4 regions of the Pedobacter sp. FW305-3-2-15-E-R2A2 genome follow, and region 4 is predicted to be linked to each of the others. Evidence: riboswitches for the same ligand, from Rfam matches in the RefSeq annotation. Region 4 holds a riboswitch; each other region holds the start of a gene.
The links. A riboswitch is a leader RNA that binds a small molecule or an ion and turns the genes downstream of it on or off. The one in region 4 is predicted to bind S-adenosylmethionine.

Region 1 (7,678 bases), 3.2 Mb from region 4:
GGTAGGTGCAGTGATTGCAATTATCGAAACCGATGCCAATGCCGCTGCAGCACCTGTTGAAACCGCAGCAGCTCAGCCGGAAGCGGAAAGGGTAAGCGAACAGATTCCCGGTACGGAGCAGTTGCCTTCGAACGATGCCGCAACACAGCCGGTTAAGCAAAGTAATTCAGATCGTTTTTACTCACCATTGGTGAAAAATATCGCCGCTCAGGAAAATATTGAGCTGAGCGAATTGGACAGCATTACAGGTACAGGAGCAGAAGGACGTTTAACAAAAGATGACCTCTTAAATTATATTCAACAGAAAACAGGTGGTGTTGCTCCTAAAGCAGCTGTAACAGCTCAGGCAGCAGTTCCTGTAGTCAACAATCAACCAGCGCCTTCTAAGCCGGTACAGCCGGTGGTGAGTGTGAATGGTGGTGATGAAATCATTGAGATGGACAGGATGCGCAAGCTGATTGCCGATCACATGGTGATGAGCAAGCACAATTCTCCACACGTTACTTCTTTCGTGGAAGCCGATGTAACCAATATGGTGATGTGGCGCGAAAAAGTGAAACGCAACTTTGAGAAGCGTGAAAATGAAAAAATCACTTTCACACCGATCTTTATCGAAGCGGTAACTAAAGCAATTAAAGACTTCCCAATGATCAATGTTTCTGTGAACGGAACGCAGATCATCAAGAAAAGAGATATTAATATCGGTATGGCAGCAGCTTTGCCTAGTGGAAACCTGATTGTTCCGGTCATCAAAAATGCAGATCAGCTTAACCTGGTAGGTTTAACGAAATCGGTGAATGACCTGGCCATCCGCGCCCGTAATTCAAAGCTTAAACCAGACGAAACTCAGGGTGGAACATTTACCCTGACCAATGTAGGTTCTTTTGGAAACGTAATGGGAACACCCATTATCAACCAGCCTCAGGTAGCGATCCTTGCCGTTGGTGCGATCAAAAAGAAACCGGCAGTATTGGAGACTGAATTTGGGGATGTCATTGCCATCCGTCACATGATGTTCCTTTCCCTTTCTTACGACCACAGGGTGGTAGATGGTGCCTTAGGCGGATCATTCGTGCGCAGGGTAGCAGATTACCTGGAAAGCTGGGACATCAACAGAGAGATTTAATCTTTTAAAAGAAAATACAGCATACGCAAAAGGCCCCGAAATCCGGGGCCTTTTTGCGATCAAAACAATTTATTATTAATTAAAAAGAACTTCCTCTTCCGTAACCGTCTGGATCTGTTGTTCTGTATAGGTATATCTTCCGGTATGGGCGATAAACACATCTTTCTGCTCCAGTAAATTACGGTTGGCCAATAAGGTTTTTAAGCTTACACTTCCGATTACATACTTGTAATCCTGACGGCTAAAGCGCTCTACAATATTTTCTACCTGTAGTTTTTCTACGGTATATTCATGAACATAACGCAGGTAAACTTCGATGTTTACATTGTCGGTATGGATCAATCCGTTCTGCTGGTGGTATTTTTTGTACTCATAGCGGTAATCGTATCTCAATGCCGCGATGTCTGAAAGCACTGCTGCACCCGTAGGGTGGCCACCTGCACCTTTTCCGAAAAAGAATTGCTTGTCGGCAAAGGCAGCCTGAACAGTTACCCCATTGTATTCGTTCTCTACATTGTATAGGAAATCGTCGGATTTGACAAACTTCGGCAACACATAAGTAACCACTTGTTTCGTGCTGATTTTACGTGCTGTAGGAACGAGTTTGATCTTGAAATTTTTCTCTCTTGCATACCTGATGTCGTTTTCGCTCAGGTTTTGAATGCCGATATTCAGGATCTTATCCGGGTTAATGAACAAGCCATAAGCATGTGCAGTAGCAATGGCCAGTTTGAATTTAGGGTCATAACCACCCACATCCAGAATCGGATCAGTCTCTGCAAAACCAAGGTCTTGTGCCTGCTTTAAAGCGACGCCATATTCCAGGTTTTCATTGAAGATTTTCGAAAGGATATAATTGGAGGAACCGTTAAAGATTCCGCTGATGCCATGCAGCAATTCATTGTCGTAATATTCTTCCAGGTTTCTGATGATGGGAATACTTCCGCATACTGCACCTTCATAGAGTAAAGAGGCACCATATTTCTCCTGCAATTCTACCAGTTCTGCCAGGTGGGTAGCGATCATTTTTTTATTCGCTGAAACCACGTTCTTGCCACTGATCAGGGCACGTTTGGTAATGGTGAAGGCTGCATCTGCATCATCGATCAGCTCGACAATGGTATTGATCTCTTCGTTATTTAAAATCTCGTCGTGATTGGTGGTGAAAAGGTGGGCATCTAAGCTGCGTTTCTTATCCGGGTTTTTGATGGCGATTTTAATGATCTCCAGGTTGAGGTCCTGACCACGAATGATGTCGTGTAATCCCTGACCTACAACTCCAAATCCAAATAAACCAATTTTAAGTTTCTTGCTCATCTAAGTACTATGCTGTTTTATGTAATTTAATTATTTTCTTGTTGGTGCTTTCTTTCAGGAAATTGCCGATCACATTGGTCAGAATGTCTGTCTCAATCAGGAAACCGTCATGGCCATAGGCCGATTTGATGGAGTGAAAGGCAGCATCCGGAATGTGTTTGGCCAGGAATTCCTGTTCAGTGATCGGGAACAATACATCGTTCTCTACACCAATCACCAAAGTGTTTGGTTTTACCGTAGACAAAGCTTCTGTAACACTCTTTCTGCCTCTGCCTACATTGTGGCTGTCCATCGCTTTGCTCAGGTACCAATAGCTGTAAGCATTGAAGCGCTTACATAGTTTTTCTCCCTGGTAGTTCTGGTAAGAAGAAGCACGGAAAGAACCGGTCTTATCGTTTACGCTTTCCAGTTGGGTATCGGTATAAGCATCGTAGCTGCGATAAGACAATAAAGCAATGCTTCTTGCTGTTTTCAAACCTTTTAATCCGCCATCTGGTTTCTGTGCATAGAAACTTCTGTCGGTACTGATGGCCAGACGCTGACTTTCATTGAAAGCAATTCCCCATGGGGAATGAACCGCATTGGTAGCCACCAGGATCAGATTTTCTATGGCTGAACCATCAGTAATAGCCCATTCCAGTGCCTGTTGCCCGCCAAGGGAACCACCGATTAAGACCTTAATGTCTTTAATGCCCAGGTGTTCTGCAAGCAAACGATGCGCAGAAACGAGATCACGGATGGTAAATTCCGGGAAAGACAGGTAATAAGGTAATCCGGTAACCGGATTCTCGCTTAATGGATTGGTGCTTCCATAATGGGAGCCCAATACATTGGCACAAATGATAAAATGTTCTTCCGGATTAAACAGGTCGTTATTACCGAAAAGGCCTTTCCACCAATCCAGCACATCTGAGTTCGCCGTCAAAGCATGACAGGCCCAGATCACATTGTCTTTTTTGGCGTTCAGTTTTCCATAGGTCTGATAAGCAAGCTCTATTTTGCGCAATTTCTTGCCATTTTCGAGCTTGAAAGTCTTGTTATGGGTATATGTGGATATCGTGCTCATTGTTTAGTTTAGGTTGATTGCAGCAAATGCCTGTTCAAAATCTGCTTTAATGTCGTCGATGTGTTCAATTCCTACGGATACACGCAATAGGTTTGGTGTTACTCCTGCAGCAATTTGCTCGCTTTCGCTCAGCTGCTGGTGTGTGGTTGCTGCCGGCTGGATGATCAGCGTTTTCGCATCTCCAACATTCGCCAGGTGGCTGACCAGTTTCAAATTGTCTACCAATGCAGTGGCCTGACTTTTCTCTCCATGAAGCTCGAAAGACAAGACGGCTCCGAATCCATTCTGCAGGTATTTCTTCGCATTTGCATGATATGGACTACTTTCCAGACCTGGATAGTTCACACTTTTTACGGCTTCATGATTTTCCAGCCAGTTGGCCAATGCGAGTGCATTGTCTACATGGCGCTGTACGCGAAGCGAAAGTGTTTCCAGTCCCTGAATCAAGAGGAAAGAGTTGAAAGGGGAGATGGCAGGGCCGAAATCCCTCAAGCCTTCCACACGGGCGCGGATGATGAACTGGATGTTTCCGAATGGACCGCCGATGCCAAAGACATCATTAAAGACCAGTCCGTTATATCCTTCGGAAGGTTCGGTAAATTGTTTGAACTTACCATTGCCCCAGTTGTAATTTCCGCCGTCAACGATTACTCCGCCGATACTCGTTCCATGTCCGCCGATCCATTTAGTGGCCGATTGAACGACCACATGTGCACCATGTTCCAATGGACGGAACAGATATCCGGCAGCACCGAAAGTATTGTCTACGATGAGTGGAAGGTTGTGTTTACCAGCAATAGAGGAGATCTTTTCAAAATCAGCAATGCTGAAAGAAGGATTTCCTATGCTTTCTAAATAAAGTGCTTTGGTGTTGGCATCGATCTTGGCCTCAAAATCTGAAGCATCATCGCCATTGGCAAATTTAACTTCAATGCCTAAACGTTTAAAGGCTACTTTGAACTGGTTGTAAGAACCACCATATAAATGAGAAGAAGACACGAAATTATCTCCGGCTTCCAGAATGTTATTTAAGGCAATGAATTGTGCTGCTTGTCCGGAGCTCACTGCCAGGGCAGCAACACCGCCTTCCAAAGCGGCTACACGTTTCTCAAAAACGTCTGTTGTTGGATTCATGATCCTGGTATAGATATTTCCGAATTCTTTTAAAGCAAAGAGGTTGGCGCCATGTTCTGAGTTTTTGAATCCATAAGAAGTAGTCTGGTAAAGTGGAACGGCTCTTGAACCTGTTGTTGGGTCAATTTCCTGACCTGCGTGTATCTGAAGGGTTTCGAATTTATGATTGGCTGACATATGTTATTCTTTTAAGCGTTTGGTAAATAAGGATTTAGGGAATCTGCTCATGCGGTAATCTTGCATAAGGGGATATAGCTGTTTAGCGTACCTCAATGAGGCCTTCCGGATGGATCAAGAATGCAAAAGGAAGATTTTGTTGATTATCGTATGCAACAGCACATACAAATCGTATGCTGCGGGCAACAATAATTAAAAGAATCTGATGTAATTTTAACTGTTCTCATTGTCTTAATTTATCTCTCCAGATGGCACCATGCCAGCCGGTCAGGAATTGGCACCTTCTCCATTTTGGGAGGGTTGCCAGTGGGTCAAAGAGCCTGTCTCTCGCCACTTCTTTATAAATCAAAACCCAGTTTAGGAGGTAATGACTTGAATAGCTTTCGCTAAGAATAGTTCAAATGTAAAGCTAAGTGACAAAATAACCAAAATTATATTCTGGTTATTTTGTAATTAACTGATAATAAGCGATATAAATTGTTGTTTTAAGATTTGATTTTTGGTGGTATCGTTATTTTTTAAGCCAAAGCCTGATTGAAATCTGCGATAAGATCATCGATATGCTCTAGTCCGACAGAGACCCGAATTAAATTCTGTGGGGTCTTGGTGTCCGGACCTTCTACCGATGCACGGTGTTCGATCAGACTCTCTACACCACCCAGACTGGTCGCCTGGGCAAACAGCTTTACGGTGTTGACTACCTTTCGGGCTTCATCGGCACCACCACGCACAAGGATGGATAACATGCCGCCGAAACCGCTCATTTGTTGTCTGGCAATTTCATATTGAGGATGGTCCGGCAACCCCGGATAAAATACCGCTTCAATTTTCGGGTGCTGCGCTAAATATAAAGCCAGGGCCATTCCGTTTTCGCAATGTCCACGCATCCGGTAGGGAAGGGTTTTGATGCTTCTTAACAATAAAAAGCAATCGAATGGAGAAGGTACCGCTCCGCCGACCTGCTGGATATTTCTGACCTTCTCCCAAAAAGGCGTTTTCTCCGCTGTGATGAGTGCTCCGCCCAGTACATCACTATGACCACCGATATATTTAGTGGAAGAATGCATCACGATGTCTGCACCCAATGCAATCGGATTTTGCAGGCATGGAGAAGCAAAGGTACTGTCGCAGGCCAGGATCAGGTTGTGTTTTTTCGTGATGGCGGCAATGGCAACGAGGTCTGTGATTTTCAGCAAAGGGTTAGATGGGGTTTCTACCCAGATCATCACCGTATTTTCTCTGATGTAACTGGAGATGTTTCCAACATCGGTCAGGTCAATAAAGTCGATGGTTAAGGTGTCTGCAAAAATAGATTGCAACTGTTTTTTAAATCCCCAGTACATGTCGTCAGGAGCAATGATATGGCTTCCTGGTTTTAAGGCCTGAAAAAGAGACATTCCAGCGGTATTGCCGGAAGAGAACGCACAGGCATCTGCGCCATGCTCCAAATCGGTCAGCACCTTCTCGAGTGCAGAGCGGTTAGGATTGCTTACACGGCTATACATATGTCCGCCGGAATAGCCACCGTCTTCATCTCTGAAAAAAGTTGTGGACAAATTAATAGGCGGCGTCACGTCTTTTGTGCTGCTCTCGTACAAATTTCCGGAATGGATCGCTAAAGTTTCTGGTTTCATTTTCAGGAGGATAAATAGTGAATTAAGGCGCTTGGTACAACAATGCTAAAGGTAAAAATTATTCTGTTGAAGTTTTGGCAAGATTTATGTATTAGAGAAGAAAAACAAATTGATATGAAAAGAATATTCCTGATAGCAGCCATTTTATGCAGTTCATTAATGGTTTTGCAAAGTTGTTCACCAAAAGGTGGTGCTGGTCAAACGGTTGTTAAGCGTGGTGATGTAACAGGCAACTGGGTGCTGAACGACATTACTTATGAAGGCATTCCTCAGTCATCTGTAAAAACATTGTTTGGTGAAAGCTCAGCTAGTTGCTTTGTTGGAAGTACCTGGAGATTAACAAATAGTGGTAATGGAAGCTATAGCTTGCCAGGTGGTGCAGCTTGTGCCGCAAAAACACAGACCATTTACTGGTCGGCAAGTGTTCCGGATCAAACTTTCCAGTTCAAGAAATTATATGAAGGTGATAAAGCTAAAAACGTAACTGAAGGTTACAGATTGGTACTTTCTTCTTCCACAAAAGAATCATTGGTGATCAAATCACCAGTAGAATATGGTAATTCAACTGCTTATATCGTGTTAAACTTTACTGCAGCAGCAAAATAGTTTTAGTAAATTTGGTTTAGGTTAAAGAGGACTCAGTGGTGTGGGTCCTCTTTTTTTATATTAAAAAAGGCTACTTTTGCGGCGTTTAAGAAATGCTATGATGCCAGATCTGATTATACTCTGTATAGTCTCCTTTTTTGCCGGATTTATTGATGCCATTGTTGGTGGGGGAGGTTTGCTTCAAACTCCAGCCATCATGATCGTTTTGCCACAATATTCTGTGGCTACCCTTTTCGGGACGACCAAAATTCCTTCGCTCTCCGGAACTGCATTTGCTGCCTGGAAATATTCACAGAATGTAACGCTAAACTGGAAATTGCTGATTTATGTGGCCATGCTGGCTTTTGTCGGGGCAATTCTTGGTGCACATAGCATTACACTGATCGACAATACGGTAATTAAACCGGTGGTGTTTTTTATCCTGATCGCTGTGGCGGTCTATACTTATTTCAATAAGAGCTTCGGCGTTCATCAGGACAAAGACCACAGCATGTTCCAGCAAATGGCCATCGGCCTTTTCTTTGGTTTTGTGATCGGTTTTTACGACGGGCTGATTGGCCCGGGAACAGGCACATTTTTTATCCTTGCTTTTATCGCCCTGCTGGGCTATGATTTTCT
Region 2 (7,678 bases), 1.1 Mb from region 4:
GATATGATCTCCCGATCGATTTATTTAAGGTCGAACCAAAGGCGGGTGGTCAATAAATCCGCACCTTGTCTGGCTACTGCCTCCTGATAATTTTTTCCATTCAGGGATTGCTCCTGCCCCGGATAGATAAACCTGAGCGGCAACTTTCCGCCCAGAACACCTGCTACTGCAGGAACGAGTTCCGGGTAATCCAGTCTGCGCCATTCCGCAAAGGCTTCCAATCCTTGTCCGAATAGCGCAATCCATTTTTGATTGCCGATAGACTTCCTGAAATTAGCAGACTCATACTGCACAGCGGCAGATTGAGTATAGGTGGCAATCGCCGCCGCTCCAACTCCATATTGCTGCAACGATGCTTCTATTGCCTGTTTGTACAATACTACGGCATCCTCATTGCTCCAGCCTCTCGCGGCTACTTCTGCACGGTCAAACAATACTTCCGCATAACTGATGATCACTGCAGGAGCAGTTGGGGCCAGGAAATAAGTCCCGGGTTTGGAGGTTTTACTGAGTCCATAATTACTGGCATCTCCGGTCAGCAATCCGTTTGGAATGCCGATATAGGTTTCTGTCGTCACATCTTTTGTTGGGCTCACAAAGATGGGAAGTCTCGGATCATTCAATGACCTTAGCTTATCGACAATAGTTTTACTCATTCTGTAATCGTCACGGGTATCAAATAAATTGCTTATCGGATTTTGATTGGGAGAAGTGGAATAGGTTAGCTGTGCATTTTCCAGATTGGATGTAATCAGGCTCCCTCCTTCTGTGCTAAGTTCGGCCAATACCGACTTTGATTTTTCAGGTTCTTTATCTGCAATCCGGAGCGCAATGCGCAAACGTAAAGCATTGGCAAACTTTTTCCAGAGTTCAATTTTCCCATTGTAAACGATGTCTCCTAAGATTGGCTTTCCGGCCACGTTCAAATCTGTCTGTGCAGATTTTAAATCGGCAAGTAATCCGTAATACACGTCTTTCTGCGCATCATAAACCGGATTCACAAAGGCATTAATCTGCACCGACTGCGAATAAGGAATATCTCCGTAAGCATCTGTCAGCAATAAAAACACCCATGACCTCAATACTTTGGCGACGCCTCTGTAATTGGTATTTCCCTGCTCATCAGCCAGGCTAACCAGTTTATTCAGATTGGTCACTCCCTTTGTATAACCAGATACCCATAATTCCTGAAGGTCATTATTGGTAAAGATATACCTGTCCGGATCTGTATATTGGATTTTCGACCAATGCTGAACGAATAACAAACTGGAATTCATGTTATTAGTTACGCCCCAATAAGTATCGGCCGTGCTTTTAATCGCTCCCGTAAGCAGGTAATCCGGTTGTGGAGTTTCCGCAGAATTTGGATTCTTATTCAAATCTGCCAGCTCGTCCTTGCAGGAGCTGAAAGATAAGACAAGAATCGTTGAAAATAGAATTGGAATATATTTGAATTTCATGGTGTTTAGAATTTAAGGTTAAGGTTGAAACCGAATGATCTTGCTGTTGGGAGACTCAAGTCTTCCAGTCCTTGTGCATTTCCGGTATTAAATGCAGTTTCCGGATCAATATTTGGCACATTTTTATGAATGATCCATAAGTTTCGTCCTACCAATGAGAAGACGGCATTCTGAAAACCTATTTTTTTAGTCCATTGTGCTGGCAAACTATAGCTGAGTTTAACCTCTCTCAATTTGATATAAGAAGCATCATAGATAAACTGCTCATCCACATTGGTAATGCCTTTATAATATTGCTGAGCAGGAACAATGCGGCCATTTTTTGTTCCATCGGCCAATACACCGTCGAAAATCATCCCATCCGTATATACCACTTCGCCTGCCGGGGCCTGTCCACCATTTGATAGGCCAACTGCTGTTCCGGAATTCACATTACCTGGAAAATAATAGCTAAGCCCACCATTTTCGGTATTTCTACCTCTTAATGTACGCTCAAGCACACCGGTATAAGTTCCGGTACGATTTGAATTGGAATATACTTTACCCCCGATTCTGGCATCCACCAGGAAGTTCAGGTTGATATTTTTATAGGTAAAGCTGTTGCTGATCCCACCAAGCCAATCGGGCGTAAACTTACCCAGATATTGTTTTGCCGGATTAATTACCGGTGTTCCTCCCGCACCGATGACAATCTGACCAGCAGCATTTCGCTGATAAGCAGTTCCAAAAAAGGTACCATAAGGCTTTCCGATCGTTGCCAATACATCAACTGTTCTGTTGCTCCCGATCGTATAACTGCTTATCAGTCCTTCTTTATCCAATTCCGTTACTTTACTGCGGTTCAGCGCATAATTCAGGTTGATGTCCCAGCTAAAGTCCTGCGATTTCACCGGGGTTAATCCCAGTTGAACTTCCAGTCCTTTATTATTGATGCTTCCGCCATTGATTAATTTCTGATTGTATCCCGTCGAAGAACTCACATTCACCTTTAAAATCTGGTTGATACTATTGGTATTGTAAACACTCAGGTCCAGCTTTACGCGGTTATTAAACAGACCGACTTCAATCCCCGCTTCAGCAGATTTAGTAATTTCCGGGAGCAGGTTTGGATTTAGTTCCACCAGACTCGCCGCCTGCTGTGGATTTCCATTAAAGGGTGCAGTAAAACTATAGGTATTGACCAGTTGATAAGGTTCTGTCGCCTTACCTACTTTTGACCAGCCCCCTCTGATTTTGGCAAAACTCAGCACTTCATTTTTTAGGTCAAAGGCTTCCGTAAGGATCAAACTTCCATTTACTGAAGGATAGAAATAAGATAGGTTTGGTCTTGGTAAACTGGAATCCCAATCGTTCCTGGCCGTTAAATTCAGGAAGGCATAATCTCTATAGCCAAGCTGTCCCGATCCAAAGGTACTATAGGTTCTTAGCTTGCTGTAAAAGTTAGAAGAAACCAGCGGATCTCTGGAATTATTTAAGGTATACAAACCATTTACCGCTAATTTAGTCGCCATCTGGTCATTCTGTTCCAGCGTATTGGTCCTTACATTCACACCCGCCAAAATGTTAAGGGAGAAATCGTTGTTGAGCTTTTTATTAAACTCTAACCTGCCTTCTGTATTGTTTTCATTTACCGTATACGCATCTTCCTGATAAGATCCGAAAGGAGTTCCGTTTGTACCGTAAGCAATTTTTATCTTTCTGCGGTCCGTATAATAGTCAGTTCCTGTTCTGAAATTTGCGGATAGTGCCTCCGTAATTTTATAGTTCAACTCTGCACTTCCAATGATGCGATCCCTTTTCTGACCCACTGTATTTTCATAAGCGATGAAATAAGGATTGCTATAATAGCTGTTGTTCCAGTTGATGTTATTTCCATTGTCATCCTTATATTTTTTAAGCTGACTGACATCTACCTGTCTTCCGAACCAGGTAAACTGAAGCATTGGCCCCGTAGCCCGTTTACCACCTGATGCTGGTAAGTTTGCCGCACTGCTTTTGACATAATTGACACTGGCATTTAAGGTCAGCTTTGGCGTAATGCGGTAAGTGGTATTCAGAAGTAAGGAGTTTTTATTTTGGGACGAATTGGGCAATATTCCACCCTGCGTCAGGTTGTTATAAGAAAAACGAACGTCTTGTTTCTCTCCAGATCCGGCGATGGCTACTCCATTGCTCAAGGCATAACCCGTTTCAAAAAAGTCTCTTACATTATTTGGATGTGCAATAAATGGTTCCGGTTTTCCATTGGTATTGAACTGAGGAATCAAACGGCCATCCAATGCCGGGCCCCAGCTTTCATCTACACCATCATTCAGGCCTCCTCCTTTACCATCCACATAGCTAAACTTACCATTTGAACCTTGGCCAAAAGCATTCTGATATTTTGGAAGCGTTAACAAATTAGAGATCGTGGTGTTCGAGTTGATACTAATGCCCAATCCCTGCTGTCCTCTTCCTGTTTTTGTTTTAATGAGAATAACTCCAGCCGCGGCCCTGGAACCATATAAAGCGGCTGCATTCGGCCCTTTCAATACGCTGATGGATTCTATATCTTCAGAATTGATGTCGGATATCGTATTGGCAAAATCTCTGGAACCGCCACTGCCCAGAAATTGAGAATTGTCTACCGGAACACCATCTACCACGAATAAGGGTTGATTCTGACTGGAAATAGAAGTTTCTCCACGGATGATGATCCTCGAAGAGCCCATGTCTCCCTGACTATTGGTGGTTTGTACACCGGCAATCTTTCCTGCCAATGAATTGATCAGGTTGGTTTCTTTAGCTGTAGAGATGTCCTTGGATTTTAGCTCCTGTGTGGCATAGCCCAATGATTTCTTGGCCTTAGTAATCCCTAACGCAGTTACCACCACTTCATTCAAGTCATTTAAAGATGGTTCAAGGCTGATCTTCAAATGACTGATTCCTGCGGTAATCCTGATTTCTTTAATGGCATAGCCAAGATAACTGACCCGAATCACATCGTTCAGGTTTGCCTGTAGGGAGAAGTTACCATTTCCATCTGTAATCGTCGCATTGTCTTTTCCTTTGATCGTTACCGAAGCTCCTGGAATTACCTGTCCGTCGGCACTATCGCTCACCACACCGGTAACTTTAACAGACTGTGCCTGGGCCGTTAGCAGGAAAAAAAAGGACAAAGCAATCCCTATAAAAATTTTGTATATTTTTAACATATTGGTTTTTAAATAAGTGTAAGAAATTTAGAATTTGGCAGGGCTAGATGCCGCAACAACACATGGGTATGGCCTTGCACATATAGCGTTCCGGTGCAGGAAGGTAAAAAGATTCAGCGCAATTGGTTTTGTAAACAAGTAATTGTAGGTTCATATGTTAACATTTTAAGTTTAAGATGCACCTGCATTTCCTTCTTTTTCTCTGATGAGGTATGGCTTGATGAGCAGCAGCTTTGTAGCTGTGAAACTGCTTATCTTATTCGCTATTTGCGAATTGGAATTAGCACCTTTTACCGGGTTAACAGGTATAGGTTGCTAAGACATCATAGGGCCATTCCCTCAGTCTTTCTGGATAAGTCGGAAGATTAAAGAAGCATCTTCGACAGCAAATATACAAATATTCTAGTAATCCTATAGGAATTAATAATATTTATTATTTCATTAAAGCAAAGCCTTTAGATAAGGATATAAAATAGCTCCTTATACCAGGTTCAAGTCCTCTTCTGAGACAATATAACTTAGCATTTCAATCATTGGAGAAACAGTTTACACAGTCTTTTCAATTATGCGGATTTTATAGCGGTATTAAATGGGAGTTGCTAGGGCCTCGACCGACCTGTAACCCATTCAGAGGCTGCCATAATAAGTCCCAGATTTATTTTAATTTCTAAAAAAGGGAAGAGCCTATATACAGCTTCTGTCTTTTCTTTGAAAAAAATTACCATACAGATATTGTTGTAACTGAAAATTAAACGTATATTCAATTACACAATTAACTTATAAATTATGGCAATCTTATCAAAAAGCGCTTTTGGTTGTCCCAATGGGAAAATCGGAAACATGGTTTACTACATGCTCAAAGGACAACCAGTCTGCAGGCTGATCGGTGAACAAGGCGAGCCGAGCATTAAACAACTGGCCAATTATCAGGCCATGAAGGTCACAATGGTTCTTATAAAACAGATGAAAGAGTTCATTACCAACAGTTTTGAACTGGAAGCGAGGGGAACCGTGAAAAATGCACACAACCTTGCGGTCTCTTACAATAAAAAACAGGCATTGCAGGGAGAATATCCTAACATCAGCGTAGATTACAACAAGGTGGTACTCAGCTATGGGGAACTTCCGGGAGCGAGGGATTTCAGCATCAGTAAAACGGAAACAGGATTGATCATAAACTGGAATCCGGAAAGCTATGCGGGAGGGCACGACGGTGATGACATCCTCATGATTCAGCTCTATTATCCCTTGATAAAAAAAGGAAGATCCTTACTGAATGCATCAAGAAGGGATTCTGCCCAGGTATTTATCCCCATAGAGGAATCGATGATTCAACAGCCCATAGAGGCATATGCCTGCTTCAAATCAGCCGATGGAAGGCAGATTTCAAACAGCATCTATCTGGGAAACATAAATGGAACCGTAAAAAGTGCCCAGGAACAAGCTGCTCAGGAAAGATATATCACCTTAAAAACCAGGTTTGATCAGATTGAAACCAACTATCTAACCCAGCAAAGACAGATTGAAATGGCCCAGAAGGACGAAGACAAAGCTTTTCGGAATCTGAAAGTAGAATACCTGTCTCTGAAGGAGCAATTAGCGCACCTTCCCGGAGGTCCTGGTTAAAGATCAGCCTTTAGGGTTGGTCTTGCATATATTTTGTAAATACGGGCTGAAAAGCGGCTAAAGTCTTTGGTTCCTTCTTGCTCAACTTACCTTTATTATAGATCTCATAATAAGGGCTGGAGCCTGCTGTCCAGTTAATTCCGGAAATAACCTTTCCCTGAGTGTCGGTTTGCAAATAGGTTAAAACCTCCGCTGTTTCTTTAACAGCCCCACTTTTATAAATGGCAAGGAGTGCTTCTTCCTTAGAAAAGGAATCACCAAGATGCTGAAAGACCAGATTCAGGTCGGTTGTTTTGGGCAGGAATAAACTGAAAAAAAGTTTAGTATTGATTTTATGGACATGTAAGGGCTCAACGGTCAATTCTATGTTTTTACTGGCATTATAATAGGTAACGCCGTCTTTTTTCATCCCGATTATTCTGCTGTTTGCCGGAAGCTTGTCCATATTAAAAGTGATCTGCTGATTGTAAAACAAAGGCTTTCCTGAGACCGACATTTCGGTGGTCAGGCATTGATCTTTGTAATAGATTTTGATGTTGGATACCGTGTCTTCCAGATTACGGATCAGGATCGTATCTGCCTTTTTTTCAAGGATAATCCGGTTGTAATAATTCAGGGCAAAAAGGTCTACCGTAAAATGCTCCAATTCCCCCTGCTTCCAGTCCTTTACTGTTAATCCACCTTCCAGTTTAAAATATTCCGGCCCATCTATGATTTTTCCATCCTTATAAACCGATCTGGTTTCAAGGAAATTCTTCCCTCCTTCAGCTCCCTCCTCTAAACCGGATTTCGAATATTGATACCTGGCCTGGCCATTTTCATATTCATCCACCAGGTAAAGGTTTAATCCCGAAAGCACTGTTTTAAAGAAACCACTAAAAGGTTTCCCATCTTTATACGTCCGCGAATAAACTGCTGCCGGCTTGCTGGCAATCACAAAGGAACTATCTGTTTCAGTTCTGTTTTCCTGATTTTGTGCGTAAAGAAAGGAAGTCATCAGGCTTAGGATTAGGGTGAAAGTTATTCTCATCTGTTACAATTGGTTCATCAATATTACCATTTTAATTTAAACTCACCTATCGACTTATTGTTTGCTTTCGGCTTAATTATATTTGCTGGTCTGTTTTTATGATTCGCAAACCACCTACTTTGTTAACTTTGCCGGATGAATAAAGAAATTGCTGTGATCTTTGACATGGATGGCGTGATCGTCCATACCAATCCATACCATTCCCTTGCTTTTCGTGATTTTTTCGCTGTAAGGAATCTTGCCCCTACTGAAGCTGAGTTTGCCCAACACATGTTCGGAAAAAGTAACAGTTATATTTTCAGTCACTTTTTTAAGCGCCCGGTTCAGGGAGAAGAATTTCTGGAAATGGAGCGGGAAAAAGAAGGTTT
Region 3 (7,678 bases), 1.2 Mb from region 4:
TGGGAACCACGATTACGGAGATTATGTGAAATGGGAAAGCGAACCTGTTAAACAAGCCAACCTGCAGGATTTAAAAAGACACCATGGAGAAATGGGCTACCGTCTCTTGTTAGATGAACATGTGGAACTCGAAAAAGATGGCCAAAAGATCATTCTTGCAGGGGTTGAAAACTGGGGGATTGGGTTTGGTGAACGCGGAGACCTTAAAAAGGCACTTCAGGCTGCTGATCCACAAAGCTTTAAAGTATTGCTTTCCCACGATCCGACACACTGGGATGCGGAAGTTAAAAAATGGCCTTCAAAAATCCACCTGACCTTATCGGGGCACACGCATGGCATGCAGTTCGGAATGGAAGCATTTGGGATCAAATGGAGCCCTGTTAAATACAGGTATGCGCATTGGGCTGGTATTACCTCAGAAAATGGCAGATATCTGAACATCAACAGAGGTTTCGGCTTTCTTGGCTTCTCCGGAAGGGTTGGCATCTGGCCGGAGATTACCGTCATTGAATTAAAGAAAGGGAGATAAAGCAAGTGTCCCGAATAAGCTGGCTGCTTATTCGGGACAATACATCCAAAACTTTCATCCAAAGCTTTTCTGCTACGAATAAGCTTCAGTCGTTTCCAGTAATGATTCCCTGATGTATAAGCTGGCCAGTTTTTCAACCGCGTAATCGATTTCTTCTTCTGTATTGTAACGGCTAAAGGAAAAACGCAGGGTTGGTCTGCTAAAATCATAACCCAGGGCAGAAAGCACATGCGATCCTGCGCCGGAATGACTGTTACAGGCACTTCCTCCGGAAGCAGAGATCTGATGCTGATCCAGGTAGTGAAGCGGGCTGATCCCACTTTGCAGTTCAGGAAGAGAAACACTCAGGACACTGTTTAAGGTTCCATGATTTTGTGCTGAATTCCCGTTAAAAGAGATTCCCTGAATTTTATCTGTCAGCTTAAAAATCATTCTTTCTTTTAATTTAACTAAGTGTTTTTGGTTGGCCGACTGGTTCCGGTAAGCGATTTCCAATGCTTTCGCCAATCCCACAATTCCGGTTACATTTTCCGTTCCTGCCCGTTGCTTGTATTCCTGAGCTCCCCCATTGATCAATGGCTGTAACTCATGAGCGGTATTCCGGTAAAGGAAGCCCACTCCTTTCGGTCCATGAAATTTATGTGCAGATCCAACAAGGAAATCAACATTTAAAGATGGTGTATCGTACCGGTACTGGCCCATCGACTGAACCGTATCTGAATGAAAAACAGCCCGGTACTTTCTACAGACCGCAGCAATAGATTCGATATCATTGAGGTTTCCTATCTCATTATTTCCATGCATTACAGAAACAAAGGCCTGTTCATTGGCAGCAAGGAGCTGTTCCAGATGAGCCAGGGAAATGTTTCCTCTTTCATCATGCTGCAAATAGACAATCCGGATTTCTCCGTTCTTCTCCAATGCTTTTAAAGTATGAAGCACGGCATGATGCTCAAAAGGAGTCGTAATCGCTAAGCGGATGTTATGGGCGCGGATGCCCGAAAGAATGGCGGTATTGTCTGCCTCCGAACCTCCGGAGGTAAAAACGATATGACGTGGCGTCGCATTTAACAAATCGGCAATGATCCCTCTTGATTGCTCAATGGCTACTCTTGCTTCCCTCCCATGAAAATGAGAAGAAGAAGGATTACCGAAGTTTTCAAATAAATAAGGCTCCATGGCCAAAAATACTTCTCTGTTTAAAGGTGTTGTTGCAGCGTTGTCTAGATAAATTCTCATGTTAATGGGTTTAATAGATTAATAAAAATCTACTTAATCAGCTTCGAGAAATAAGGCAATGGATGAGTCAAAAAGAAACCGCAAGCATGGGTTTCAAACAACTTATCTCTTCCGCAATTTTGCGGACAGGAATTAGCACCTTATTATTCAACAGGTTGCTAAGACATCACAGGGCCTTTCCCTCAGTCTTTCTGGATAAGTAAATAAATGTAAGAACAGTTACTGTCAGCAAAGATATGACAAAGACTACTAATTTCATAGACTTTATGAAAAAAAATTACAAATCAGAGAATTTCAGTCATCCAATTGCTACTTCTACCTAATATTTAACTTTTTTTTCCTTTAAGTCAGGATTCATTTACATATTTTTGCGGGATATTCAAAAAGAATATTTTTATAAAGCCTGAATGGAAGAAAACAAATTGAGAGAAGAAGTGCGCCCGGTAACCGGCGACAACAGTATTTTAAAAAGGATATTCCAGGATAGAAAGAGGACTAATATTTTAAGTGGTGTAGAGCAAAGCACCATTTCCTATCTCGTAAAACGGGTTCCTTCCTTTATTACTTCAGATATGCTCACCTTTATCGGTACTGCAGGTTCGGTACTGGTACTGCTCGGATTTATCCTTGCTACTTATGTCAGCAGAGAATACCTGTTGCTTGGCGTATTGGGTCTGGCCATTAACTGGTTTGGCGATTCACTGGACGGCAGGATTGCTTATTACAGAAATATCCCCCGCAAATGGTATGGTTTTTCATTAGACATCATCATGGACTGGGTCAGCACCGTACTCATTGGCTTAGGCTACCTCGTTTATGCGAGAAATGAATATGAACTCATTGCCTTCGTTTTTGTGGTCCTTTATGGCTGGGCGATGATCATTTCACAGCTCCGTTATAAGATCACCGACATTTACAGCATTGATGCAGGCCTGGTTGGCCCTACCGAAATCAGGATCATCCTCGCCCTGATCATCATTCTGGAAGTCATCTTCGGGCATTTAATAGAATATTTTGCCGCCGCAATCTGTGTTACCTTATTTATCATTAATTTCATAGATACCCGGAAGTTATTAAAGCTTGGCGACATCAGGGATAAAGCCGAGCGCGAAGCAAAGAAAAAGGCCAGCTAATGAGCATCATGAAATCTGTATATGTTTTTGCCAAGGCACAGGTTTCGGCTTTTTCCGGTGGAATGCTGGACTATGGCACCATGATTCTCTGTACAGAGCTCCTGCACATCCATTATACCATTTCCATTGCCATTGGCGGAGTGGTCGGCGCTGTTGCGAACTTTTCCATCAACCGCTACTGGACTTTTAATGCCAATTCGGCCCACAAAACTCCCGTAGGTGATCAGCTGACAAAGTTCATTTTTGTAGTGGCAGGAAGCATCGCACTAAAATCCTCAGGCACCTGGCTTTTAACCAACTGGCTTCATCTTGATTATAAGATCACCAGAATCATGGTAGATATCATCGTTTCTTTGAGTTTCAACTATGTTTTACAGAAGTATTGGGTATTTAAAAAAACGGCTCCGGAATTAAAAACACCACAAAAGGAGGAGATAAACGCCTAATCCGAGCTATTCGACAAGAGCAATAGAAAACAAATCAGTAAATAGTACCATTTTATGAAGAATTAATACCGCTTATAAATCAGGGGTAAGAAGTATCTTTGTATATGAAAAATGACATCCCTGTTTACGACATCAGTACTTTTGAAGAATACAAAAATGCCGGTATCCTTGTCAGCAGATTTGGGCATTATTCTAAACAGTATTTACACTTACATTCCGCACACCGCCACTCTTTTTACCATTTGGTGTATTTTACCAGTGGCAGCGGGACCCAAACTATAGATTTTCAGAATTATCCGGTCATGCCCGGTTTGATTTACTTTATGACCCCGGGACAGGTACACAGCTGGTCTTTTAACACGGAAGTAGAAGGTTATATCATCAATTTTTCTGAAGATTATTTCAAATCCTTTTTATACAACCCCTTATATCTGGAGAATTTCAGCTTCTTTGATGAACATTCCGGAGATGCAGTATTGGTATTGCCCAATGAAGCAAGGGAGAAAGTTACGGCACTCTTTGAAGAGATCCTTAACGAAGGAAAGGAAGCGCGTGCCTTTGATGCTGACCTGGTCAGGATCTTAATGTTAAACATCTTTATTCAGGTATCCAGGGGCCTCAGCTTGAAACAGCAGACCCAAACCAATTCCTACAACCAAACCCTGTTGAAGAGCTTTAAAAAATTAATCGAAACTAATTTTATTGAATTGAGGTTTCCTAAACAATATGCGGAGTTATTATACATTACCCCGAATCATTTAAATGCATTATGCAATGACCTTTTAGGAGTTCCTGCAGGGCAACTGATTCGCGACAGGGTAATTTTAGAAGCCAAACGACTATTGATCAACATGGAACTCTCTATTGCTGAAATCTCGGAGAAGCTCGCTTTTAGTGATCACTCCTATTTCATTAAATTCTTTAAAAAACAGGTGGGCGCAACACCGGATAAATTCAGAAAACAAGACAATTAAAACACACAGATATGAGCAGCACAGATCAATTAAATCATACACCACACGTTTCTCAATGGTATGGCATTACACATTCCAAATGCCCAAGATGTAGAGAAGGTAAAGTTTTCACCGGCGCCACCTATGGCTTCAAAGTACAAAAAATGAACGAACGTTGTCCGCATTGCGACTTGAAATTCGAGCGTGAACCCGGATATTTTTATGTAGCCATGTTCGTGAGCTATGCCATGAATGTCGCACAGATGATCTCCATGAGCGTTGCAGCCTATGTTTTAGGCTTGCCATTGACTTATGAAAACCTATGGTATTATGTAGGCATCCTTCTGATAGGCGTATTTTTGTTCTCTCCTTTCAACTACCGCTATTCCAGAATGATCCTGTTATATTGGTTATCTCCGGGATTACATTACGATCCTTCAAAAGTAAATAAACCAGCTGTAGCGGCTAAATAATTCAACAATACCTGATAAAAGGGTTGACAGGAAATCTCCTGTCAACCCTTTTTTATTGATCAACCGGTTTTACCGCTGACCGATCGGTATAAAGATCAGTTTTTATGGAACCATCATTTCCTGCGGACGAAGCCCCAGCACCTTATAAAAGGTATTACTAAAAGTAGAAACACTATCATATCCAACCTTCACCGCTACACTCTTTACGTTCTCTCCCGAAACAGAAAGCAACTCTACCGCTTTTATCACTTTATACAATTTGATATATCCGGCAACCGTAATTCCAATATCCTGTTTAAAAAGCCGTTCCATTGTTCTTGCCGAAAGGTTAAACCGCTTTGCCACTTCCGGTATTTTGAGTTCATTTGCCATATCCCCTCCAATCTCCACGCAATCGGTCAGGTAATCGATCATACTGGCAATCCGGGGGTCCTGAGGAACAGGAAGGACCAAAGGCAGTGCTGAATTAAAGGTCAAGGGTAAAATCCCTATCAATGCTTTCAGGAAATCCAGTTCCAGTGCATCTTCTTCTTCCAAACGGGACCATTGTTCTGTAAAAAGGATCATTTCCCGCAAGACCTTAGAAGTATGAAAGATATTGAGTTCCTGAAAAAAGGGATCATTTGCTGTTTTACTCAAAAAGATACAACGCAGATAAACCTGCTTTACAGGACTGGATGTCCGATGAACCAATCCAGGGGGAATCCAGGCACAATGATGTGTAGGCAGCAAATAAGTCCTTTCCGCAGTATGCAGGTATTGCACGCCTTTTTCGACAAAGATCAACTGTCCCATGTGATGGGCATGCCATTCATCAGAAAACTTCCAATCGGCCTCATGCCATACATAAGCCTCTTTTTGTACCGCATCAACGGTTAAGTGACAAAACCTCGCGCTATTCATTTGTCGTATATTAACATGTTATTGGCAAATATAGACATTTAAAGACAGCTACATTTCCGGACCTTTGTGCTTGTAAATCTTAAATCAATAATCACATGGATTCAGTAAACTCAATGCGCATCAAAACAGGTATTTTAATATTCCTATCACTGTTTAGCTGTTCACTATTAAAAGCACAAAGCAAAATGCCCCATCATAATTCAGAAACAAAGGTGCTCGTTCTGTTCAATACAGAGAGCGGAGGAACCTATAAAATGGCGAAAGAGATCGCTGCCGGAATAGAAAAGCTACCCGGAGCTAAGGCCATATTGAAACAAGTTCCCAGAATTAAGCCACTGGAGAACGAAGCTAAACAGGTCTTTGGCAATATTCCATATGCAAACATCAATGAATTGGCGGAATACGATGGGATCGCCTTCGGCTCTGCTGTCCATTTCGGAAACATGTCTGCAGACATGCGTTACTTCCTCGATCAGTCGGCCGGGCTTTGGACTGCCCATAAACTGGAAGGAAAACCAGCCACCGTATTTATGTCGGCAGGAAGTGGAGCGGGCAGAGAAGGCGCGATATTGTCCTTCTGGAATACCCTTGCCGTACATGGCATGACGATCGTATCTCCGGGGATCATGGGTACTTCTGAAATCGACAAATCCATTCCTCAGGGAAATACGGTATTTGGCGCTTCTTCCCTTGCTGGTGCAACCGGCGAAAGACCTTCTAAAGGAGAATTACACATTGCTGCACTGCAGGGATATGCCCTGGCTAAAGCGGCGAAAGGATATCAGCTCACGAAAACAGAGCCGGCAATTGCTCCATTAACGTCTTCATTGCCAAAAGTGAGCCGTATCGAAGCGAGATTAAAAGAATTAAACATTGTTCTTCCGGATGCCCCTGCCCCGGTTGGAAACTATAAACCTTTCCGGATTTCAGGTAAACAGGTTTTTATCAACCAGATTGCTTTAAAAGCAGGAAAGGTAGAACACCCCGGAATCGTAGGGACTGAAGTGACCGAAGAGCAGGCCAAACTTGCCACCCGTCAGACTTTATTAAACGTTCTTGCCGTCTTAAAACAGGCAGCTGGCGGAGACCTGGATCAGGTGAAACAGGCGGTACAGTTAACCGGTTTCTTTTACACGCCCGCCGGATATACCAAACATGCAGTATTGATGAACGAAGCTTCTAATCTGCTTGTAGAAATTCTTGGCGAGAGCGGAATGCACACCAGGGCTACTGTTGGTGCCTCCTCCCTGCCAATGAATTCTTCAGTAGAGATCCAGGCTATTTTTGAGCTGGAATAACCGCTGTACTCAGCAACCTTCTATGGTAGTTGATCTGACCGGTATGGTAGGCCAGATGAGCCAGCAAATGACCCAACATAAAGTCGATCGACTGGCCTTCACATACGTCTTTGATCAACTTAGGATAAGGGGCTTGTAAATCGTCAATGCGCTTAATGCTTTCTACCACTTCGGCTTTAAGTGCATAAAGTTCTTTTAGCAGCTCCCCATAGCTGAATCTCCTGGAATTAAACTCTGCATCTCTGTCGCGCTGATAAGGAAACCCAGCAAGTTGCTGGGTCACAAAAGTTTTTAAGTTCCCAATCAGGTGCTGTGCAAGATGCCCTGCCGAATTGCTGATCATTGGCGCAACGAGCCAGATTTCCTCCGGATCGGTATAGGCTTCCATTTCGGTGATCAATCGTTGTAAATCTCTGTCGTAAATATGGATATAATCGTTCTGAGTCATGTTTTTTCTGTTTACTCAAAATTGGTTAAAAAAAGAGGATTTGTAAACAAGAATACCTTAAATAAAACAATCTAGAGGCATTCTTAATTACAACACCTCCGATCTTACTCGTTGAAATAATACTGCATTTCCTGATTGATCTCTTTCCTCATATCTGCCAGACGAATCGCATATTTCTGAAGGGCTTTCTCTTCTTCCGTTTCGGGAACCCATTCCGGAACAGGTACCGTTTTCCCTGCATCATCTACCGCCGCAA
Region 4 (7,678 bases):
TTCCGCTTACAAAAGTGGTGTCTATTTTAAGAATTTTATCTCCCTGGCGGATTCCTGAAAGAAAAGCAGGACCGTCTTTGATCACATTGGTCACCAACAAGGTATCGTTGAGGATGTAATATTCAATTCCAATACCTTCAAAATTACCCCCAAGGGCTTCGGCAAATTCGTTCGCTTTTGCCGGAGGAAGATACACGCTATGCGGGTCCAGCTGATGTAACAGGCTGTCTATAGGCAGGTGGTGTAAACTATCTGCATTCACCTCATCAACATAGTTTTTATTGATAATATGAATGATTTCATCTACCTTTTCAGTATTGTCGGCGAGATAACCGGCCTGCTTTTTAACCTGAAATCCCTGATCTTTTAAGAACTTATACCCCACAAACATTCCACCTATCAGAACAACGGAATAAGTAAGGGCGATCAAAAGGTTATATCGGGTAGTCTTTTTCATGGTTAAATGCTGCGTAAAGTTATAAAATAACCCTGTCAATTAATAAATTAAGTCTTATTCATTTGTAATTGTTTTGATAAATTTCAGGATTATCGGGAATGTTGCCTGGTATTGTCTTATTTGAACTGATTTCCGGTAATATTTCCGGTTTAAAAAGAAAATCACGAATTTTATCAAAAAAACCACATATGATAAGAGTAACTGAGCAGGAGTCAAAGTATAACAACATTGATCAGATGTCTGTACTGCAAATTCTTCAAGACATCAATAAAGAAGACCAGACAGTTCCTCAGGCAGTGGAAAATGCCATTCCACAAATAGAGAAATTAGCTACCTCAGTTGCAGAACGTATGATCGGTGGAGGCCGCTTATTCTATATCGGAGCAGGAACCAGTGGTCGCCTGGGTGTAGTAGACGCCTCAGAATGCCCGCCAACCTTCGGCGTTCCCTTTGATTGGGTAGTCGGTATCATTGCCGGCGGCGATACAGCGATCAGAAAAGCGGTAGAAAATGCAGAAGATGATGTTGAACAGGCATGGATAGACCTTCAGGAATACAAAATCAATGAAAAAGACTGCCTGATTGGCCTGGCCGCATCAGGAACCACTCCTTATGTAGTCGGCGGACTAAATACAGCACGTAAACACGGCATCTTAACCGGGTGTATCGTTTGTAATGAAGGTGGACCTATCGCTGCTGAGAGTGATTTCCCGGTAGAAGTGGTGGTTGGACCGGAATTCCTCACTGGCTCTACGCGTATGAAATCAGGAACTGCACAAAAATTGGTTTTAAATATGCTTAGTACCACAGTAATGATAAAACTGGGTCGGGTAAAAGGAAATAAAATGGTAGATATGCAGCTGACCAACCATAAACTGGTTGATCGTGGCACACAAATGGTAATGGAAGAACTACACATTGGCCATGATCAGGCGGCAGATCTGCTCATCCGTTATGGAAGTGTACGTAAAGCGGTAGAAGCAGGCACCAAATAATCTCATAAAATATGCACGAAATTGAGCCTTTCTACCTGTGGCGCGATGATTACATCGCTGCCGAAGATGAACGTTCGCCTTTTTACAATACGGAATACTCAGAGTTCTATTTTGACAAACAACTTTACAATTTCCTGATTCATCCTCAATGGGACGACTTTGGATCCAATACACTATACCTTAAAGTTTTGTATACGGATTACGATAGGAATTATGCCATCATAGAGTTCATCGGAGAGTGGAATGATGCGATCGGAAATGACATTATGCTGTTGAAAAGGGAGATCCTGGAACTGATGATCGATGAAGGAATTAATAAATTTATCCTTGTCGGAGAAAATATCCTGAACTTCCATTCTTCCGAAGACAGCTATTATGAAGAGTGGTTCCAGGACGTTGAAGATGGCTGGATCACGGGAATTAATTTTCAGCAGCATGTAATCGATGAATTCAGAAGCGGCAATATTGACTACTACATTAACTTTGGCGGTCAGCTTGACGATTTGGCATGGAGAACATTAAAACCCCTTCAATTATTTAAAAAAGTAGAAGAAATCCTGACAAAACGACTCGGGGCATAGGTTTTGTAAGAAGATAAACAATTAGTAACTTTAAACTAAAATTTAAATAAAATGGATAACAACAATAATTACCAGTGGGCACACAAATCTGTTATTGCAGAACAGCAAACCGGAATGGTTGCCAAGAAGTTCTTTGCAAATGTCTTTCTATGGATGTTTGTAGCGTTGAGTTTATCAACAGTAGCGGCTTTGGTTATCTCTACTTCTCCGGCAGCATTAAGCCAGTTGGTGAATTTTGAAACCGGACAAAGAACTGTATTAGGATATATTGCCATGTTTGCCCCTCTGGGCCTGGTACTATTAATGGGAGCTGGATTTAGCCGTCTTTCTTATGGCGCACTATTAGGCGTTTTCGTCTTATTCTCCATCCTCTTAGGGGTGAGTTTAAGCTTTATTCTTTTAATATATACTGCCGGATCTATTGTGGCTTGTTTTGCCGCAGCAGCAGGTATCTTCGGGATTATGGCCGTTCTTGGTTATACTACTGATGTAGATTTAAGTAAATTCGGACCAATCTTAATGGTTGGTGTTGCAGGATTATTCATTGCCAGCATCATTAACATGTTCCTTGGAAGTCCTACTTTTAGCTATATCATGAGCTTCTTTGGTGTAGCCATCTTTACCGCTCTTACGGCGTATGATGTTCAAAAGCTGAAACGTATCGGTGCAGGTATCGAAGAAAATGGTGATCAGATGGTTGCTGCAGATGCTAAAAAATTAGCCATCATGGGTGCCTTATCACTTTATCTTGACTTTATCAACATCTTCCTATTCTTATTAAGAATCTTCGGAAGCAGAAGATAATCACAATTTTACAGAATATTGTTCCGAAGGCCATGCAAATTTGCATGGCCTTTGCAATTTTATATGCTTTAAGCGCTGTTTTTTTGGAAATCATTTTTCTTTGTTGCATTTTTGCAGTGCTTATAGAGAAAGACGGAGGGATTAGACCCTGCGAAGTCTTAGCAACCTGTGCTTACAAGGTGCTACATTCTACTGGAACCGAACCATTGGTTCCCGAAAGATAAGTTAAAGTCGACCTTATACCGGACTTTTCAATAAGCTTTTTGACTGCGTATAAAATAGTAACCAGTATGATATTCATACCCGGAAGCTCTTTTCTTACGCGTTACCGGAGAAAACAAAATGGACATTAGAGCAGAGTTAGAGAAACGCATATTGATTATTGATGGTGCCATGGGAACCATGATTCAGCGTTATATCCTGACAGAAGAAGATTTTAGAGGAGAGCGGTTTAAAGACCACCCATGTGATGTTAAAGGCAACAACGATTTGCTGAACCTCACGCGTCCTGACATCATTAAAGCAATACACACCGAATACCTTAAGGCCGGTGCAGATATTATTGAAACCAATACTTTTAGTACCCAGCGCATTTCACTGGCAGATTACCAGATGGAAGAACTGGATTATGAAATGAGTTTTGCAGGGGCAAAGATTGCGCGTGAAGCGGTAGACGAATTCATGGCCGAAAATCCGGACAGAAGGTCTTTCGTGGCTGGTGCCGTTGGCCCAACCAACAGGACACTTTCCATCTCACCAGACGTGAATGATCCCGGATATAGGGCATTAACTTTTGATGAACTCGTAGATGCCTATGATCAGCAGGTCCGCGGATTGGTGGATGGCGGTTCCGATCTGCTATTAATCGAAACTATCTTTGACACCTTAAATGCCAAAGCTGCTATATTTTCTATTAAAAAATATGAAAAAGAGATTGGCAGAACGATAGAGATCATGATTTCCGGAACCATTACCGATGCTTCTGGAAGAACCCTATCGGGACAAACCGTGGAAGCTTTCTTAAATTCGGTGATCCACGCCAACCCAATCAGTATAGGCTTTAACTGTGCACTGGGTGCCAAAGACATGAGGCCACACATTGAAGAGCTTTCCGCCAAGGCGACTTGTTACGTATCAGCCTATCCCAATGCAGGTTTGCCCAACGAGTTTGGCGCCTATGACGAGATGCCTCATGAAACGGCGCATTTAGTAGAAGATTTTATACAACATGGATTTGTAAATATTGTGGGTGGTTGTTGTGGCACAACACCTGAACACATCAGCTGTATTGCTGCCAAAGCCAAAAAAGTTAGCCCAAGAAAAATCCCTGAAGTAGCCCCATACTTACGCCTAAGCGGCCTGGAACCCGTAACTATTACCCCGGAAAGTATTTTCGTCAACATTGGGGAAAGAACAAACATCACCGGATCCCCTAAATTTTCGAAACTCATTTTAGGTGGCGACTATGAAGCTGCCCTTACTGTTGCCCGTCAACAGGTAGAAGGTGGTGCCCAGGTGATCGACGTAAATATGGATGAAGGGATGTTGGACGGAGAAGCGGCAATGGTGAAGTTCTTAAACCTGATCGCTTCTGAGCCCGATATTTCCAAACTTCCAATCATGGTCGACTCCTCCAAATGGAGTGTCATTGAAGCCGGATTAAAATGTTTGCAGGGAAAAGGAATCGTCAACTCCATCTCTCTGAAAGAAGGGGACGAAAAGTTTAAGGAAAGCGCCCGCAAAATCATGAATTACGGCGCAGCTGTGGTGGTGATGGCCTTCGATGAACAAGGACAGGCAGACAACTTTGAAAGAAGAAAAGAAATCTGTAAACGCTCTTATGATATTTTAGTGAATGAAGTTGGATTCCCTGCGGAAGACATCATCTTTGATCCAAATATCCTGACCGTAGCAACCGGTCTGGAAGAACACAATAACTATGCAGTAGACTTCATTAATGCCACCCGATGGATCAAAGAAAACCTGCCTTACGCTAAAGTAAGTGGAGGAGTTTCCAATATATCTTTCTCTTTCAGAGGAAATAATACCGTGAGAGAGGCTATGCACTCCGCATTCCTGTACCATGCCATTAAAGCAGGTCTGGATATGGGGATTGTAAATGCCGGAATGCTGGAAGTTTATCAGGAAATACCACCAGAACTTCTGGAACGTGTGGAAGATGTATTGCTCAACCGCAGGGAAGATGCAACCGAAAGACTGGTAGAATTCGCGGATACCATTAAATCTAAAGGAAAAGAGATTGTCAGAGATGAGGAATGGAGAAAAGAAAGCGTAGAAAGCAGATTGTCTCATTCCTTGGTAAAGGGCATTATAGAATATTTAGATGCCGATGTAGAAGAAGCCAGACAGAAATATCCTAAACCAATACATGTGATTGAAGGTCCGCTAATGGATGGGATGAACATCGTTGGAGATCTCTTTGGGGCAGGAAAAATGTTTCTTCCTCAGGTGGTGAAATCTGCCAGGGTAATGAAAAAGGCCGTGGCCTATCTCCTCCCTTTCATCGAGCAGGAAAAACTGGACAATCCTGATGGAAAAGCAAGTTCATCCGCAGGAAAGGTATTAATGGCCACCGTAAAAGGCGATGTTCATGATATCGGGAAAAACATTGTAGGTGTAGTATTGGCCTGTAATAACTTCGAGATCGTAGATCTTGGTGTGATGGTTCCTGCACAAACCATTATTCAGAAAGCCAAAGAAATTAATGCCGATATCATTGGATTAAGTGGTCTGATTACTCCTTCGCTTGACGAAATGGTACACTTTGCCAAAGAAATGGAACGTGAAGGCTTTACCATTCCTCTGATCATCGGCGGTGCCACCACCTCCAGAATTCATGCAGCCGTAAAAGTGGCGCCAAACTATTCAGGCCCTGCCATTCACGTATTGGATGCTTCCAGAAGTGTAACGGTATGCAGTACCCTGATGAATGAAGAAACCAGAGGTCCTTATATTGAAGGTATCAAAAAAGAATACGATAAAGCAAGAGAAGCACATTTAAACAAACGCTCCGATAAACGTTTTAAGACCTTGGAAGAGGCCAGAAAAGATCAGTTTAAGATCGATCTTGACTTGGTTGCTCCGGCTCCGGAGTTTACCGGAACAAAAGTATTTGAAGATTATCCACTGGCAGAACTGGTTCCTTACATCGACTGGACTCCTTTCTTCCATACCTGGGAGCTTCGTGGCAGCTATCCTAAAATATTTAACGATAAGTTGGTTGGTGATGAAGCAAAAAAATTATTTGATGATGCGCAAACGCTGCTAAAAAGAATTATCGATGAGAAACTGCTGACCGCTAAAGGAGTGATCGGCTTCTGGCCGGCAAATACAGTTGGTGACGACATCATTCTTGATGTTGAAGGGCAGGAAGTAACCATTCATACCCTTCGCCAGCAGGCAGAAAAAGTAGCTGGCGAACCTTATTATGCCTTATCAGACTTCGTGGCCCCTAAAGAATCAGGCGTTACGGATTATTTTGGGGGCTTTGCAGTCACTACAGGTATAGGATGTGATGAGCTGGTGGCTGAATTTGAAGCCAACTATGATGATTACAACAGCATCATGGCCAAAGCACTGGCCGACAGGCTTGCGGAGGCTTTTGCAGAAAGAATGCACGAACTGGTCCGTAAAGATTACTGGGGTTACGCAAAAGATGAGCAGTTGAGCAATGAAGCGCTGATCAAGGAAGAATATGCAGGAATTCGTCCCGCACCAGGATATCCTGCCTGTCCGGAGCATACCGAAAAAGGAACACTTTTTGAATTGCTTGATGCAGAAAATAAGATAGGTCTCCGCTTAACTGAAAGCTATGCGATGTATCCTACCGCAGCGGTAAGTGGATTTTATTTTGCACACCCACAGTCCAGGTATTTCGGTTTAGGAAAAATCACCAAAGATCAGATCGAAGAATATGCCCTTAGAAAAGACATGCCAATAGAAGAAGTAGAAAGATGGTTAAGTCCTAACCTGGCTTATTAATTACAGACAACCAACCTAACAAGAAATATTAATGAAGATCGTAGACCATATCAGTAACGCAAAAGGAAAAACCCTTTTCTCCTTTGAGCTCTTACCACCAATAAAAGGGCAAAGCATTAAGGGCATTTTTGATGCAATAGATCCCCTAATGGAATTCAATCCACCTTTTATTGATGTGACTTACCTCAGAGAGGATTATATCTACAAACAACATCCAAATGGTTTGCTGGAAAAGATCGCTTACCGCAAACGTCCCAGTACTGTGGCGACCTGTGCAGCCATTATGAATAAATATAATGTAGATGCAGTGCCCCACCTGATCTGCGGAGGTTTTACAAAGGATGAAACTGAAAATGCACTGATCGATCTTCAGTTTCTGGGAATCGATAATGTGCTGGTTTTACGTGGAGATGCCCGGAAAAGCGACAATTCCTTTATCCCAACTCCAGACGGACATGCTTATGCTTCAGAATTGTTACAGCATGTAGTAGACATGAACAATGGCCGTTACCTGCATGATTATATGGAAGATGCTGCAAAGACTGACTTTTGTATCGGTGTAGCGGGTTACCCTGAGAAACATTACGAATCGCCAAACCTGGATACCGATTTTAAATACCTCAAACATAAAGTCGATACCGGAGCAGATTTCATTGTTACACAGATGTTTTTTGACAATAAAAAATATAAAGCATTAGTGGATAAATGCCGTGCAAATGGCATTAATGTTCCAATTATCCCAGGATTGAAACCAATCACGAGCAGCAAACAACTGGTTAGCCTGCCAAAAATTTTCCACCTGGATATTCCAATGGAACTGACTGAAGCGATCCAGGCCT

Region 1: another riboswitch for S-adenosylmethionine. It lies ahead of AAFF35_RS18525 (O-acetylhomoserine aminocarboxypropyltransferase/cysteine synthase); the one in region 4 lies ahead of metH (methionine synthase).
Region 2: another riboswitch for S-adenosylmethionine. It lies ahead of AAFF35_RS05120 (SusC/RagA family TonB-linked outer membrane protein); the one in region 4 lies ahead of metH (methionine synthase).
Region 3: another riboswitch for S-adenosylmethionine. It lies ahead of AAFF35_RS05555 (cysteine desulfurase family protein); the one in region 4 lies ahead of metH (methionine synthase).

What each region holds. Positions count from the first base shown of each region.
Region 1 covers NZ_CP151803.1:4,601,102-4,608,779, reverse strand. The annotation lists gene AAFF35_RS18540 (dihydrolipoamide acetyltransferase family protein) at 1-1,126, shown strand, start outside; gene AAFF35_RS18535 (homoserine dehydrogenase) at 1,202-2,443, opposite strand; gene metX (homoserine O-acetyltransferase) at 2,451-3,509, opposite strand; gene AAFF35_RS18525 (O-acetylhomoserine aminocarboxypropyltransferase/cysteine synthase) at 3,513-4,820, opposite strand; SAM riboswitch class I at 5,054-5,167, opposite strand; gene AAFF35_RS18520 (aminotransferase class I/II-fold pyridoxal phosphate-dependent enzyme) at 5,339-6,454, opposite strand; gene AAFF35_RS18515 (hypothetical protein) at 6,569-7,060, shown strand; gene AAFF35_RS18510 (TSUP family transporter) at 7,158-7,678, shown strand, end outside.
Region 2 covers NZ_CP151803.1:1,224,448-1,232,125, reverse strand. The annotation lists gene AAFF35_RS05125 (SusD/RagB family nutrient-binding outer membrane lipoprotein) at 21-1,460, opposite strand; gene AAFF35_RS05120 (SusC/RagA family TonB-linked outer membrane protein) at 1,466-4,654, opposite strand; SAM riboswitch class I at 4,903-5,013, opposite strand; gene AAFF35_RS05115 (DUF6266 family protein) at 5,441-6,280, shown strand; gene AAFF35_RS05110 (hypothetical protein) at 6,291-7,310, opposite strand; gene AAFF35_RS05105 (HAD family phosphatase) at 7,446-7,678, shown strand, end outside.
Region 3 covers NZ_CP151803.1:1,331,783-1,339,460, reverse strand. The annotation lists gene AAFF35_RS05560 (metallophosphoesterase) at 1-529, shown strand, start outside; gene AAFF35_RS05555 (cysteine desulfurase family protein) at 602-1,768, opposite strand; SAM riboswitch class I at 1,868-1,970, opposite strand; gene AAFF35_RS05550 (CDP-alcohol phosphatidyltransferase family protein) at 2,176-2,901, shown strand; gene AAFF35_RS05545 (GtrA family protein) at 2,901-3,347, shown strand; gene AAFF35_RS05540 (helix-turn-helix transcriptional regulator) at 3,452-4,321, shown strand; gene AAFF35_RS05535 (DUF983 domain-containing protein) at 4,333-4,773, shown strand; gene AAFF35_RS05530 (AraC family transcriptional regulator) at 4,876-5,676, opposite strand; gene wrbA (NAD(P)H:quinone oxidoreductase) at 5,772-6,974, shown strand; gene AAFF35_RS05520 (DinB family protein) at 6,955-7,422, opposite strand; gene AAFF35_RS05515 (acyl-CoA thioesterase) at 7,527-7,678, opposite strand, start outside.
Region 4 covers NZ_CP151803.1:167,626-175,303, reverse strand. The annotation lists gene AAFF35_RS00665 (S41 family peptidase) at 1-457, opposite strand, end outside; gene murQ (N-acetylmuramic acid 6-phosphate etherase) at 646-1,452, shown strand; gene AAFF35_RS00655 (hypothetical protein) at 1,464-2,033, shown strand; gene AAFF35_RS00650 (Bax inhibitor-1/YccA family protein) at 2,085-2,837, shown strand; SAM riboswitch class I at 2,955-3,064, shown strand; gene metH (methionine synthase) at 3,180-6,839, shown strand; gene metF (methylenetetrahydrofolate reductase [NAD(P)H]) at 6,871-7,678, shown strand, end outside.